Regions from separate parts of the Erwinia sp. GW821-FHT03D09 genome, predicted to be linked through region 2. Evidence: predicted binding sites of a transcription regulator. Region 2 holds the regulator's gene; each other region holds the start of a gene.
What was found. The regulator PurR, encoded in region 2, represses purine synthesis genes. The targets are predictions, from matches to a motif close to CANGCAAACGTTTGCNTG.
Positions count from the first base shown of each region.

Region 1: a site for PurR is predicted at 2,199-2,216, ahead of purL (phosphoribosylformylglycinamidine synthase). Genes of this name have one in related genera too.
Region 3: a site for PurR is predicted at 1,083-1,100, ahead of purM (phosphoribosylformylglycinamidine cyclo-ligase). Genes of this name have one in related genera too.
Region 4: a site for PurR is predicted at 1,911-1,928, ahead of AC07U6_RS14585 (NCS2 family permease). Genes of this name have one in related genera too.

Region 1 is NZ_JBWKUK010000008.1:70,298-73,628, forward strand. It holds gene yfhb (phosphatidylglycerophosphatase C) at 1-18, shown strand, start outside; gene tadA (tRNA adenosine(34) deaminase TadA) at 80-574, shown strand; gene mltF (membrane-bound lytic murein transglycosylase MltF) at 577-2,034, opposite strand; gene purL (phosphoribosylformylglycinamidine synthase) at 2,304-3,331, shown strand, end outside.
Region 2 is NZ_JBWKUK010000001.1:100,665-103,995, forward strand. It holds gene punC (purine nucleoside transporter PunC) at 1-45, opposite strand, end outside; gene punR (DNA-binding transcriptional activator PunR) at 157-1,071, shown strand; gene purR (HTH-type transcriptional repressor PurR) at 1,082-2,107, opposite strand; gene cydH (cytochrome bd-I oxidase subunit CydH) at 2,402-2,491, shown strand; gene AC07U6_RS00545 (C40 family peptidase) at 2,556-3,331, opposite strand, start outside.
Region 3 is NZ_JBWKUK010000008.1:156,598-159,928, forward strand. It holds gene purM (phosphoribosylformylglycinamidine cyclo-ligase) at 1-1,013, opposite strand, end outside; gene upp (uracil phosphoribosyltransferase) at 1,263-1,889, shown strand; gene uraA (uracil permease) at 2,128-3,331, shown strand, end outside.
Region 4 is NZ_JBWKUK010000013.1:103,931-107,261, reverse strand. It holds gene AC07U6_RS14595 (MFS transporter) at 1-1,136, shown strand, start outside; gene yieH (6-phosphogluconate phosphatase) at 1,137-1,799, opposite strand; gene AC07U6_RS14585 (NCS2 family permease) at 2,011-3,324, shown strand.

The sequences.
Region 1 (3,331 bases), on a different contig from region 2:
CTGCAACAGCTTGAATAAGCGAGGTCTGTCGGGCGTAATCAGTGTATAATTTCGCGCTTTTTTTCTGCGGGAGACTCAGGTGAGCGACAATAACGATGAATACTGGATGCGCCACGCGCTGATGCTGGCCCGCCGTGCCTGGGACGAAGGCGAAGTTCCGGTAGGCGCGGTGCTGGTTCACGAAGGGCGGGCGATCGGCGAAGGCTGGAACAGGCCAATCGGTCATCACGATCCTACCGCGCATGCGGAAATCATGGCGCTGCGCCAGGGAGGTAAAGTCATTGAAAATTACCGGCTGCTTAATACTACGCTGTACGTAACGCTGGAGCCGTGCGTGATGTGTGCAGGGGCGATGGTTCACAGCCGCATCGGCAGATTGGTTTTTGGCGCACGTGATGGAAAAACCGGGGCGGCAGGCTCACTGCTTGATGTGCTGGGGCATCCAGGCATGAACCACCAGGTACAAATAGAAGAAGGTATTCTGGCGACGGAGTGTGCGGCGATGCTGAGCGACTTTTTCCGCCATCGCCGTGCGGAGAAAAAAGCGCAGCGCCTGGCGGGGAAGACACTTTAGCCTCAGTTCATTGCTAACTGCGGCGGAACGGCGGGATAGGCATTACCCAACTCGGCCTCGGTTGCGGCCTTCTGCGCCAGTTTTCTTTCCTGATCCTCCAGATAGCCCACCAGGCTTATCTGATACTTCCTGATATTCTCGACATACGCGTAGGCTTCGTGCCCGCGTGCATAGCCATAGGTGGTCTGGCTGTAGTAACGCTTCTGGCTTAACATCGGCAGCCGCAGCTTTACATCGGCCCAGCTGTCAGGATTGCCCTGCTGTTTTTCCGTCAGCTTGCGCGCATCCAGCATATGGGCGTAGCCCATATTATAAGCGGCAAGGGCGAACCAGATGCGTTCATCATCCGGGATGCCCGCAGGCACTTTCTCCATCATCTTCACCAGGTACTCGCTGCCGCCGCGCACGCTTTGCTCGGGATCGGTCCGGTCCGTAACATTCAGGCTGTCTGCGGTGTTACGCGTTAACATCATCATCCCGCGCACGCCGGTTGGCGAAGTAGCCTGAGGGTTCCAGTGTGATTCCTGGTAAGAAATTGCCGCCAGCAGCCGCCAGTCGATGCTCTGCGCATATTTTTCAAACAGCGGCTGGATCGCCGGCAGCGTGCCGTCAATGGCCCGCAGGAACGTCCGGGTGTCAACATAGTCAAAGGTACCGACGTGGCCGAGATACTTTTCATCCAGCCGTGCCATCGCGTCTTCTTCACCCATCTGATTATAGAAGTCGAGCATCGCCGCATTCAGGCTGTCGTCCTGCTCACGCGGGATATACCAGGTGACAGGTTCTTCATCCGTGATATCAAATGCCACTGCCAGCTGCGGATGGATGCGTTGCATCAGGCCAATGGTTACCGAATCGCCGACCGTATACTCGATCTTGCCATCGGCCACGGCCTGCAGCAGCGTCTGCGGCGTTTGATCGGTGGAGATCGCCCAATCGAGATCCGGGTACTGATTCTCTTTCGAACCACGCAGGGTAGAAAGATAGGCCGAACCGGACGCCACAATTAGCCGTCCCTTAAGATCGCCGAGATTCTTCGGTCTCGTTGCTCCGATGCGGTACACCAGCTGCTGCGAAACGGAATAGTAGGTCGGTCCGGCACGGAAATGCGCCAGACGTTCATTGTTGTAGATTAAACCGGCCGCCAGCACATCAGCTTTGTCATCTTCCAGATCGTCAAACAGATCGCTCAGGTTCGGGCGCACGGTTACTTCCAGCTTCACACCAAGATAATCGGCGAAGCGTTTTGCCAGCTCGTAGTCCATACCAGCAGGTGATTTATTCACGGTGTAGTAAGTCAGAGGAGAATTTATCGTGCTTACACGTAAAACTCCTCGCGATTTTATCTGCGCGATGCGGTCGGTTGCACCGCCGTACCAGGGTATCGACGGCCACAGTGCAAGCGCGAGCAGCACCATCACCAGCCCGGTGAGCAGGTAGTTTAATTTTAGGCGTTTCAAATAGTTATCTCTCGGTGGCTCTCGGGCATCTGTCTTTAATGGCAGTATTTATTGGCTATAATTGCTCCTGAGCGTGGAGCATTTTGCTCAAGTCCGAGTGGCATCGCAACCTAAATCAACCTGAATCGTGCGATTTTCAGCCAATTCTGGATGCCGATTAATTCTGCGCAAACGGTTTCGTAACCGGTGGGGATTCTCTATAATAGCGCCCGTTTTCCCTGTTGCGCCCAATGAAGCGTCGCCCGGCGCTTCGAGACGAGAGATCTTTAATGATGGAAATTCTGCGTGGTTCGCCCGCCCTGTCGGCATTTCGTATTAACAAACTGCTGACCCGCTTTCAGGACGCTCACCTGCCGGTGAGTGATATTTACGCCGAGTACGTCCATTTCGCCGATGTCAGCGCACCGCTTGATGCGGATGCTAAAGCGCGCCTGCAGCGCCTGCTGAAATACGGTCCTTCTCTCGCTGAGCATACCCCGGAAGGCCGCCTGCTGCTGGTGACCCCGCGTCCCGGCACGATCTCCCCGTGGTCATCCAAAGCGACCGATATCGCCCACAACTGCGACCTGCCACAGGTTCTGCGCCTTGAGCGCGGCCTGGCCTTCTATATTCAGGCTCCACAGCTGACCGATGCGCAATGGGGCACGTTGGCTGCTCTGCTGCACGACCGCATGATGGAAACCGTCTTTACGGATCTGAATCAGGCCGAGCAGCTGTTCGCACACCATCAGCCCGCGCCGGTACAGAGCGTGGACGTGCTGGGTGAAGGTCGTGATGCGCTGGTTCAGGCTAATATCAAGCTGGGCCTGGCACTGGCCGAGGATGAGATCGACTACCTGCTGGCCGCGTTTGAAAAACTGGGGCGCAACCCGAACGATATCGAGCTCTATATGTTTGCTCAGGCAAACTCAGAGCACTGCCGTCACAAAATTTTTAATGCCGACTGGGTGATTGACGGTGAACAGCAGCCAAAATCTCTGTTCAAGATGATCAAAAACACCTTTGAGAAAACCCCGGACCACGTGCTGTCTGCCTATAAAGACAATGCCGCGGTAATGGAAGGTTCTCAGGTGGGGCGTTTCTACGCTGACCGCCAGGGCGCCTATGATTTCCATCAGGAAGACACGCATATCCTGATGAAGGTAGAAACCCATAACCACCCGACGGCGATTTCGCCGTGGCCGGGTGCGGCGACCGGTTCCGGTGGCGAAATCCGTGATGAAGGCGCGACCGGACGCGGCGCGAAACCAAAAGCCGGTCTGGTTGGCTTCTCCGTATCTAACCTGCGTATCCCGGG
Region 2 (3,331 bases):
CATGCTCAGCATAGCCAGATAAACGATAAAGAATTTTGAAGGCATAGTTTACTCGTACAGGGCAGTTTTTTATCGCAGGGAGTGTAAAGGGATGCACTTACGCTTGTGAAACGCTAATATTCGTCAGTTCCATTGAAAAAATTTGCAGGCAAAGTGATGTGGTCAGAACATTCTCTGGAAGTGATTGAAGCCGTTGCCAGAACTGGCAGCTTTACTGCCGCAGCGGCTGAGCTTCACCGCGTGCCTTCTGCGGTAAGCTATACCGTACGCCAGCTAGAGCAGTGGCTGGCCGTCAGCCTGTTTGAACGACGCCATCGCGATGTGGTGTTGACCGAGGCCGGGCGAGTATTTAGCGAGGAAGGGCGTTTTGTTATCAAAAAAATGCTTGCCACGCGTCGCCGCTGTCAGCAGGTGGCTAACGGCTGGCGAGGTCAGATTAATATCGCCGTTGACCGCATTGTCAGACCGCAGCGTACCCGCCAGCTTATCGTCGATTTCTACCGTCATTTCCCCGATATGGAACTGCATATCTTCCCTGAGGTGTTTAACGGCGTGTGGGATGCGCTGGCGGATGGCCGCGTTGATGTGGCGATTGGTGCCACCCAGGCTGTGCCGGTCGGCGGACGCTTCGCCTTCCGCGATATGGGTAGCCTTAACTGGCGCTGTGTGGTAAAGGCGGGGCATCCCCTGTTGCACCAGACAAGCCCGCTCAGCGACGATCTGCTGCGCGAATGGCCATCGCTGACGCTGGAGGACACGTCGCGATCGCTGCCAAAGCGTAATACCTGGACGCTGGATAATCAGCGTCGGCTGGTGGTTCCTGACTGGGACAGCGCGATTGACTGTCTGCGGGCCGGACTGTGCGTCGGCATGATCCCGGGGCACTTTGCCCGGGGGTGGATCGCAGAAGGGGGCGTTGCGGAACTGACGCTGGCAAACCCGTTCCCGATCAGCCCATGTTGCCTGAGCTGGTCGGAACAAAGTGCGTCACCGGCGCTGAACTGGCTGCTCGATTACGTCGGCGACAGCGATACGCTTAATGCTGAATGGCTGAGTGAACCGTCCGCCTGAGCGAACGGGATTAGCGGCGATAGTCGCGGAACGGGCCGTCGGCAACGGAGCGCCGTTCAATCAGGGACGGATGAACTTCAATGGTCTGCGGTTCTTCACGCTTGCTGGTGATGCGATCGAACAGCATATCAAACGCGGTTTCTCCCAGCCTTTCTTTCGGCTGATGCACCGTGGTCAGCGCCGGTGTGAAATAGCGGGCGTTGCGCACGTTATCATAACCGATCACCGAAATATCCTGCGGAACGCGCAGGCCCATCTCATCTGCGGCACAAATTGCGCCCATAGCCATCACGTCGCCGCCGCAGAAGATGGCAGTAGGGCGCTGTTTCTGCCCCAGAATCTGCTGCATGGCGCGATAACCGGATTCAGGTTCAAAGTCGCCCTGGACCAGCCACTCTTCGCGCAGGGTAATCCCGGCTTCGTTCAGCGCTTTGAGGAATCCGGCATGGCGTCCGCCGCCGGTGTTGCGCTCCAGCTGTCCAGGAATGGCACCGATATCACGGTGACCACGCTCAATAAGATAACGCCCGGCCAGATAGCCGCCTTCAAAGGCGTTATCCAGTACTGTATCGGTGAAATCACCGCGCGATTCGCCCCAGTCCATCACCACCATCGGGATATTGCGGTGGTCTTCCAGCATCGAGATTAATGAATCCGGATACTCAGAGCACATTACCAGCAGCCCGTCCACGCGCTTCTGCGCCATCATCGACAGGTAAGCCTGCTGTTTGTGCAGGTCGTTGTGCGCATTCCCAAGGATCAGGGTATAGCCTTTGGCAAAGCAGCGGTTTTCCACGGCTTCAATAATTTCGGCAAAATAGGGCGCTTCGCTGGATGTTGCCAGCAGGCCGATGGTTTTGGTGTGGTTAACCTTCAGACTACGTGCCACGGCGCTGGGGGAATAGTGCAATTCCTTAATTGCTGCCCACACGGCTTCACGAGTCTCTTCGGCTACAAAGCGCGTTTTATTAATTACGTGGGAAACCGTGGTTGTTGAAACCCCGGCTCGCTTTGCCACATCCTTAATTGTTGCCATTAAACTTATGCTCCTGGTGTTATCGTAACTATTTGATAACAGGTTGGTTAAACGTTTGCCTGGGTGCGGCCTTTTCCCGCCAGACCAAAGTGGTTTAGATGTTGCCGCAACGGGTCGGAAAGGGGAAAAAATCGTCCGTAGAGTGACTGCAGAGCTGGCAAAAACCGTTTCCGCTGCTGTTGCGCAACGGAAAAGAGGAATTCTAACAAGGCTGCGCAGAGAAAACGAGATTTTTACGGGGAACTGTGAGAAAATCTTTGTGCATACATTTTACAGGGTTATTAAGGAGAGACGATGAGTACCGATCTGAAATTCTCACTGCTGACCACGGTGGGTGCGCTACTGATGATTATTGCATTTAGCTTCACGGCTATTCTGTACTAAGAAAATCGGGAGGAGCATGGCTCCTCCCGATTAGCAATGAGTCCTGACGGTCCGCGTTGCGCAATCAGCGAATCGTTTTCGGCGTCATCATTCGGCGTGCACCAATGTAATGCTCCTGCCAGTAATCATCGCCCAGCGTGCTTACCTGAATATCTTTGCCGGTTCTCGGTGACTGAATGAATTTCCCACCGCCAAGATAAACGCCAACGTGATCGGCAGTACCGCGTCCGCTGATGCGGAAGAACACCAAATCGCCTTTTTCCAGCTTGTCGCGTTTGATTGGTGCAGCATCACGCAGGTGATACATCTCATTCGCCGTGCGCGGGATCTTAAACTTCACCAGGTCTTTATAGGCGTACCACACCAGGCCGCTACAGTCGAAACCGGTCGAGGGTGAGGCGCCGCCCCACTGGTAGGGTTTACCTAACTGGCCCATCAGCTTGTTCATCGCTGTTTCACGCGCTTTCTGATAGCGTGCGCGGTGTGCCTTGCTCAACTTCAACGGCGATTCAGGGGACTCAACTTCACCATTCTCGATAGCGCGCAGCGTGCCTTTCTTACCTTTTTTCGTCTGCAAAGAGGCGAGACGCTCGCGACCATAGCGCTTTTTCTCCATCTTGCCGATGCGGGTGGTTTTCACTTCGCGTGAAGCGGTGGCTTCCTGGCTCTTCTTCAGTTTTGCCTTCTGGGTAGCAGAAACTTTGTTTTTCTTAAGCGCTGGCGCTTTGTTTTTTTTAATGAGAGGTTCTTTGACTTTCTTCGTGGCGGCAGCTTTCACCGGGCGACGCTTGCGGCGTTCATCTTTACGCGCAGAGTTGTGGTCAACTTTATGTTGGTTAG
Region 3 (3,331 bases), on a different contig from region 2:
GAATCAGAGGCTTTAATGGTACCAATTTTCCAGGCTTTTTCACCCGCGTCGTTCATCAGCTGTACCGCTTTGTCTGCTTCTGCCGCGCTCAGGGCAATGACCATACCCACGCCACAGTTAAAGGTGCGGTACATTTCATGACGGCTGACGTTACCGGCCTGCTGCATCCAGCCGAACACCGCTGGCCATTCCCAGCTTGACTCTTCAAGCACGGCCTGGGTGTTGTCCGGCAGTACGCGCGGGATATTTTCCCAGAAGCCACCGCCGGTCAGGTGGGCGATGGCGTGCACGTCAACCTGCTCAATCAGGCTGAGGATGTTTTTCACGTAAATACGGGTTGGTGCCAGCAGGTGATCGGAAAGCGATTTGCCTTCCAGCTGGGTGGTTTCCGGGTCGGTTTTGCTGACTTCCAGAATTTTACGCACCAGCGAGTAGCCGTTAGAGTGCGGGCCGCTGGAACCCAGCGCGATCAGCACGTCACCATCGGTCACTTTGCTGCCGTCGATGATTTCAGACTTCTCGACCACGCCGACGCAGAAACCCGCCACGTCGTAATCTTCGCCGTGGTACATACCAGGCATTTCAGCGGTTTCACCGCCGACCAGCGCACAGCCAGACTGTGAACAGCCTTCTGCGATGCCGGTGATGACGCTGGCTGCGGTATCCACATCCAGTTTGCCGGTTGCGTAGTAGTCGAGGAAAAACAGAGGCTCTGCGCCCTGTACCACCAGATCGTTAACGCACATCGCGACCAGATCGATACCAATCGTATCGTGGCGCTTCAGGTCCATCGCCAGACGCAGCTTGGTGCCAACGCCGTCAGTGCCGGAAACCAGTACGGGTTCACGGTATTTTTGCGGCAGCGCACAAAGGGCACCGAAACCGCCCAGTCCACCCATGACTTCAGGGCGGCGGGTTTTTTTCACTACGCCTTTGATACGATCGACTAAAGCATTACCAGCATCGATATCTACGCCGGCGTCTTTATAGCTGAGAGAGGTTTTGTCGGTCACTGCGAAATCCCCACGCGTTTGCGGTTGGTGGTGTGGTGGTAAAAATAAAGCGCCGTAATTCTACCAGTGCAGGCAAACGTTTGCGAGTGCCATCTTACCCCGCATGGCGGATAGGTGAATTTCAGCTAATCCTGACACCAATCGCCGAGATTAACTAAACTATTGCACTAAGTCATATGGCGCTGCGGCTAAATGGCGCTATAATCTCGCGATTTTTTTTTTGCTGCTTAACACTCCGGGAGTACAACAATGAAGATCGTGGAAGTCAAACACCCGCTGGTCAAACATAAACTGGGTCTGATGCGTGAGAACGACGTAAGCACCAAACGTTTTCGTGAACTCGCGTCAGAAGTGGGAAGCCTGCTGACCTATGAAGCGACTGCCGATCTGGAAACTGAGACAGTGACCATCGAGGGCTGGAACGGCCCGGTGCAGATCGAACAGATTAAAGGTAAGAAGATTACCGTTGTGCCAATCCTGCGTGCCGGTCTGGGCATGATGGAAGGCGTGCTGGAGCACGTACCGAGCGCACGTATCAGCGTGGTCGGCGTGTACCGCGACGAAGAGACACTGGAGCCGGTACCGTATTTCCAGAAGCTGGTTTCCAATATTGAAGAGCGTATGGCGCTGGTCGTTGACCCGATGCTGGCCACCGGTGGCTCTATGATTGCCACTATCGATCTGCTGAAAAAAGCAGGCTGCACCAGCATTAAGGTGCTGGTACTGGTCGCTGCACCGGAAGGCATCGCCGCGCTGGAGAAAGCGCACCCGGATGTTGAACTCTATACCGCATCCGTTGACCAGGGGCTGAACGATAAGGGGTATATCATCCCTGGCCTCGGCGACGCCGGCGATAAGATTTTTGGTACTAAGTAAAGTATGTTCCAGGCTATCTTACTTGCCATTTTGCACTCGGGCAGTGCTCATAATCCTCACGTACCTGGTGTACGCTCCGGTTATCGCGCGCTGGTCGTGTCCAAACTGCCTGCGACGACAACGCCTGGCCTGTCAGTCCCTTATGGTGGATGCAATTCTACTGTGAGATGATTTTTTTGTATCAAGCCGACCGCAGAGTCGGCTTTTTTATGGCAAACATATCAAGGGGTAGTGAAACATGACGCGTCGCGCAATAGGCGTACACGAGCGGCCACCGCTGCTGCAAACCATTCCACTCAGCTTCCAGCACCTGTTCGCGATGTTTGGTGCCACCGTGCTGGTGCCGATTCTGTTCCACATCAACCCGGCCACGGTGTTGCTGTTTAACGGTATCGGCACGCTGCTGTACCTGTTTATCTGTAAGGGCAAAATCCCGGCGTACCTCGGCTCAAGCTTTGCCTTTATCTCTCCGGTACTGCTGCTGCTGCCGCTGGGATACGAAGTGGCGCTGGGCGGCTTTATTATGTGCGGTGTGCTGTTCTGCCTGGTGGCGCTGATTGTTAAAAAAGCCGGTACCGGCTGGCTGGACGTGATGTTCCCACCGGCGGCGATGGGCGCGATTGTGGCGGTTATCGGCCTGGAGCTGGCGGGCGTGGCGGCGAATATGGCTGGTCTGCTGCCTGCAGACGGCTCCTCTCCCGACAGTAAAACCATCATTATTTCTATGGTGACGCTGGGCGTGACGGTATTTGGTTCCGTACTGTTCCGTGGTTTCCTGGCCATTATTCCTATTCTGGTCGGGGTGCTGGTGGGCTATGCGTTATCCTTCTTTATGGGCATCGTTGACTGGACGCCGGTTCGCGAGGCGCACTGGTTTGCGCTGCCAACGTTCTACACCCCGCGCTTTGAGTGGTACGCGATCTTCACCATCCTGCCTGCGGCGCTGGTGGTGATTGCCGAGCACGTCGGGCACCTGGTGGTCACCGCCAATATTGTGAAGAAAGACCTGCTGAAAGATCCGGGCCTGCACCGTTCGATGTTTGCCAACGGCATCTCGACCGTCTTTTCCGGCTTCTTCGGCTCAACGCCAAACACCACCTACGGCGAGAATATCGGCGTGATGGCCATTACCCGTGTATACAGTACTTGGGTAATCGGCGGCGCGGCGATTCTGGCGATCCTGCTCTCCTGCGTCGGTAAACTGGCGGCGGCAATCCAGGCCGTGCCGGTGCCGGTGATGGGTGGCGTGTCGCTGCTGCTGTACGGGGTCATCGGCGCGTCGGGTATCCGCGTGCTGATTGAATCGAAAGTGGACTACAACAAGGCGCAGAACCTGATCCTGACCTCGGTGATTCTGATCATCGGCGTCAGCGGCGCAAAAGTGCACATCGGTGCTGCCGAGCTGAAAGGCATGGCGCTGGCGACCATCGTTGGTGTGGGCC
Region 4 (3,331 bases), on a different contig from region 2:
GCTTTATGCTGCCGGCGATCAGCGCCTCGCTGGTGCTTAACGCGTCTCAGGCGGGGTCTCTGGTGACCTGGACGCTGATCGGCGCGGTGATTGGTGGGATTGTCTTCGGCCACCTCAGTGACCGGCTGGGGCGTATTCGCGTACTGACCTTCACCATTCTGATGTTTTCGGTGTTTACCGGACTTTGCGCCGTGGCGCAGGGCTACTGGGATCTGCTGGCGTATCGCACGCTGGCCGGGATGGGATTAGGCGGTGAATTCGGCATCGGCATGGCGCTGATCGCCGAGGCCTGGCCCGCGAATAAACGCAACCGTGCCTCGGCGTGGGTGGGCATGGGCTGGCAACTCGGCGTGCTACTGGCGGCGTTTATCACCCCGTTCCTGCTGGACATTATCGGCTGGCGCGGTATGTTCCTCGTCGGCCTTCTCCCGGCGCTGGCCTCTTTTGCCATTCGTCGCGGTATGGGAGAACCGGAAGCCTTTACGAAACATGTCGATGTGAATCAGGGGTTGTCGTTCCCGGCGCGCATTCGGCTGCTGTTTGCCGACAGGGCGACGTCTAAGGCCAGTATCGGCATCTTTATCCTCTGTTCGGTGCAGAACTTCGGCTACTACGGGCTGATGATCTGGATGCCGAGCTACCTCTCCTCCAACTTTGGTTTCTCGCTGACCAAATCCGGTTTGTGGACCGCCGTGACCGTGGTGGGCATGACCTTTGGCATTTGGCTGTTTGGCCTGCTGGCGGATCGCTTCGCGCGCTGGAAGATTTTCCTGATTTATCAGATTGGTGCGGTGGTGATGGTGGTGGTTTATGCCCAGCTGCGCGATCCGACGGTGATGCTGTTTACCGGTGCACTGATGGGGATGTTCGTTAACGGCATGATTGGCGGCTACGGTGCGCTGATCTCTGACACCTATCCAGTGAAGGTGCGCGCCACCGCACAGAACGTCCTGTTTAACCTCGGTCGCGGCGTTGGCGGTTTTGGTCCGCTGGTAATTGGTCTGCTGGTGGGGCAGTGGTCCTTCACCGCAGCGATTACCCTGCTGGCGCTGATTTACCTGCTGGATATCATCGCCACCCTGTTCCTGCTGCCGAAAAAACAGGGCAGCGAGGATGTGCTGGGTGCGATTGGCTGATTAGCGCGTCAGCTGCCAGCCCTTTTCGCGCCACAGCGCCGGCAGCTGCGCCATACCGGTAAACACGGTGACCAGCGGATGGTCGATGGCGGGATTGTGCGCGTCCGCGCAGTAGTAAAATACCGGGATCCCGGCGGCGATCCCCGCTTTTGCCCCGGCTTCGGAGTCATCCACCAGGATGCAGTGCTCAATCGGGATGCCCATCTGCTGCGCGGCGTGGTGCATCAGCTCCGGCTCGGGCTTCCAGTGCTGGATATCGTAACCGCTGTAGAGGCGATCGCTGAAAAACGGCAGCAGCCCGGTCAGGCCCAGCGAGTGCTGCATTTTCGGTGCCGTACCGTTGGATACGACACACATTGGCACCTGAATGCTTTCTACCAGCGCTTTAGCGCCGGGGATCGCCTTCAGTTCCAGATCGAACAGTCTTGCTACTTCTACGCGGTAGGCCGGTTCAAGCACCTCAACCGGGGTGGTCAGGCCATGCTGTTCGCAGACATCGGCCACGATGTCATACAGTTTTACGCCTTTATACTTCTCGAACATCTCCTGCAGCGAAAGCGTAACGCCAAACTGCGCGAAGGTATTCACATAGCCCTGGGTACAGAGCACTTCGCTGTCTACCAGCGTTCCATCACAATCAAAAAATACACACTCCACTGACATCTGCGCGTCCTTCAGGCCGGTTAAGCTTTCTTTTCTACTTTACGCGACTGTAGCAGGATTGCGACTGCAAATGTCAATTACGGTTAATGGCGGTGATTCGACGGCGAAAACAGCGCAATCGGTTGCGAAAAAACCGGTTACCCCCCATCCAAAATGCGTCATTATGGGGTAGGATAGCCATCGACTTTTTTCTCCGTTCTGGAAACACATAATGACTAATCCCGGTTTGTTACAACGGATTTTTAAATTGCAGGAGCATGGCACCACGGCCCGTACTGAGGTGATTGCGGGCTTCACCACGTTTCTGACGATGGTGTACATCGTTTTTGTTAACCCGCAGATCCTCGGCGTGGCCGGTATGGATACGCAGGCGGTGTTTGTCACCACCTGCCTGATCGCCGCTGTTGGCAGCATCCTTATGGGGCTGGTGGCCAACCTTCCGGTTGCGCTGGCACCGGCAATGGGCCTGAATGCCTTCTTTGCCTTCGTGGTGGTGGGTGCGATGGGCATCTCGTGGCAGGTGGGCATGGGGGCAATCTTCTGGGGCGCAACCGGCCTGCTGCTGCTGACCATTTTCCGCGTGCGCTACTGGATGATTGCCAATATCCCGGTCAGCCTGCGCGTGGGGATCACCGCCGGTATCGGGCTGTTTATCGCGATGATGGGCCTGAAAAATGCCGGGATCATCGTGCCGAACGAAGCCACGCTGGTCAGCGTCGGTAACCTGACCTCGCACAGTGTGCTGCTGGGTGCGCTGGGCTTCTTTATCATCGCAATTCTGGCATCCCGCAATATTCACGCGGCGGTACTGGTTTCCATCGTGGTGACTACCGGGATTGGCCTGGCGATTGGTGATGTGAAATACACCGGCATTTTCTCTGCGCCGCCGCCGGTCACCTCGGTACTGGGCCAGGTAGATCTTGCCGGCTCACTGAACATTGGCATGGCCGGGATTATCTTCTCCTTTATGCTGGTTAACCTGTTTGACTCTTCCGGCACGCTGATTGGCGTCACCGATAAGGCCGGTCTGACCGATGAGAAAGGCACATTCCCACACATGAAGCAGGCGCTGTACGTTGACAGCATCAGCTCGGTGGCCGGTTCATTTATCGGTACTTCCTCCGTTACCGCCTACATCGAAAGCTCTTCCGGCGTGTCCGTCGGTGGGCGCACGGGACTGATGGCGGTGGTCACCGGAATTCTGTTCCTGCTGGTGATGTTCCTGTCTCCGTTAGCCGGTACGGTGCCTGCCTATGCGGCCGCCGGTGCCCTGATTTACGTTGGCGTACTGATGACTTCCAGCCTTGCACGCGTGAAATGGGACGATCTGACCGAAGCCGTTCCGGCGTTTGTGACCGCCGCGATGATGCCGTTCAGCTTCTCGATTACCGAAGGGATCGCGCTTGGCTTTATCTCTTACTGCGTGATGAAGCTGGGCACCGGCCGCTGGCGTGAAATCAGCCCGTGCGTGGTGGTGGTGGCGCTGCTGTTCGTGCTGAAGATTGTGTTTGTTGACGCACATTAAGTGCTCT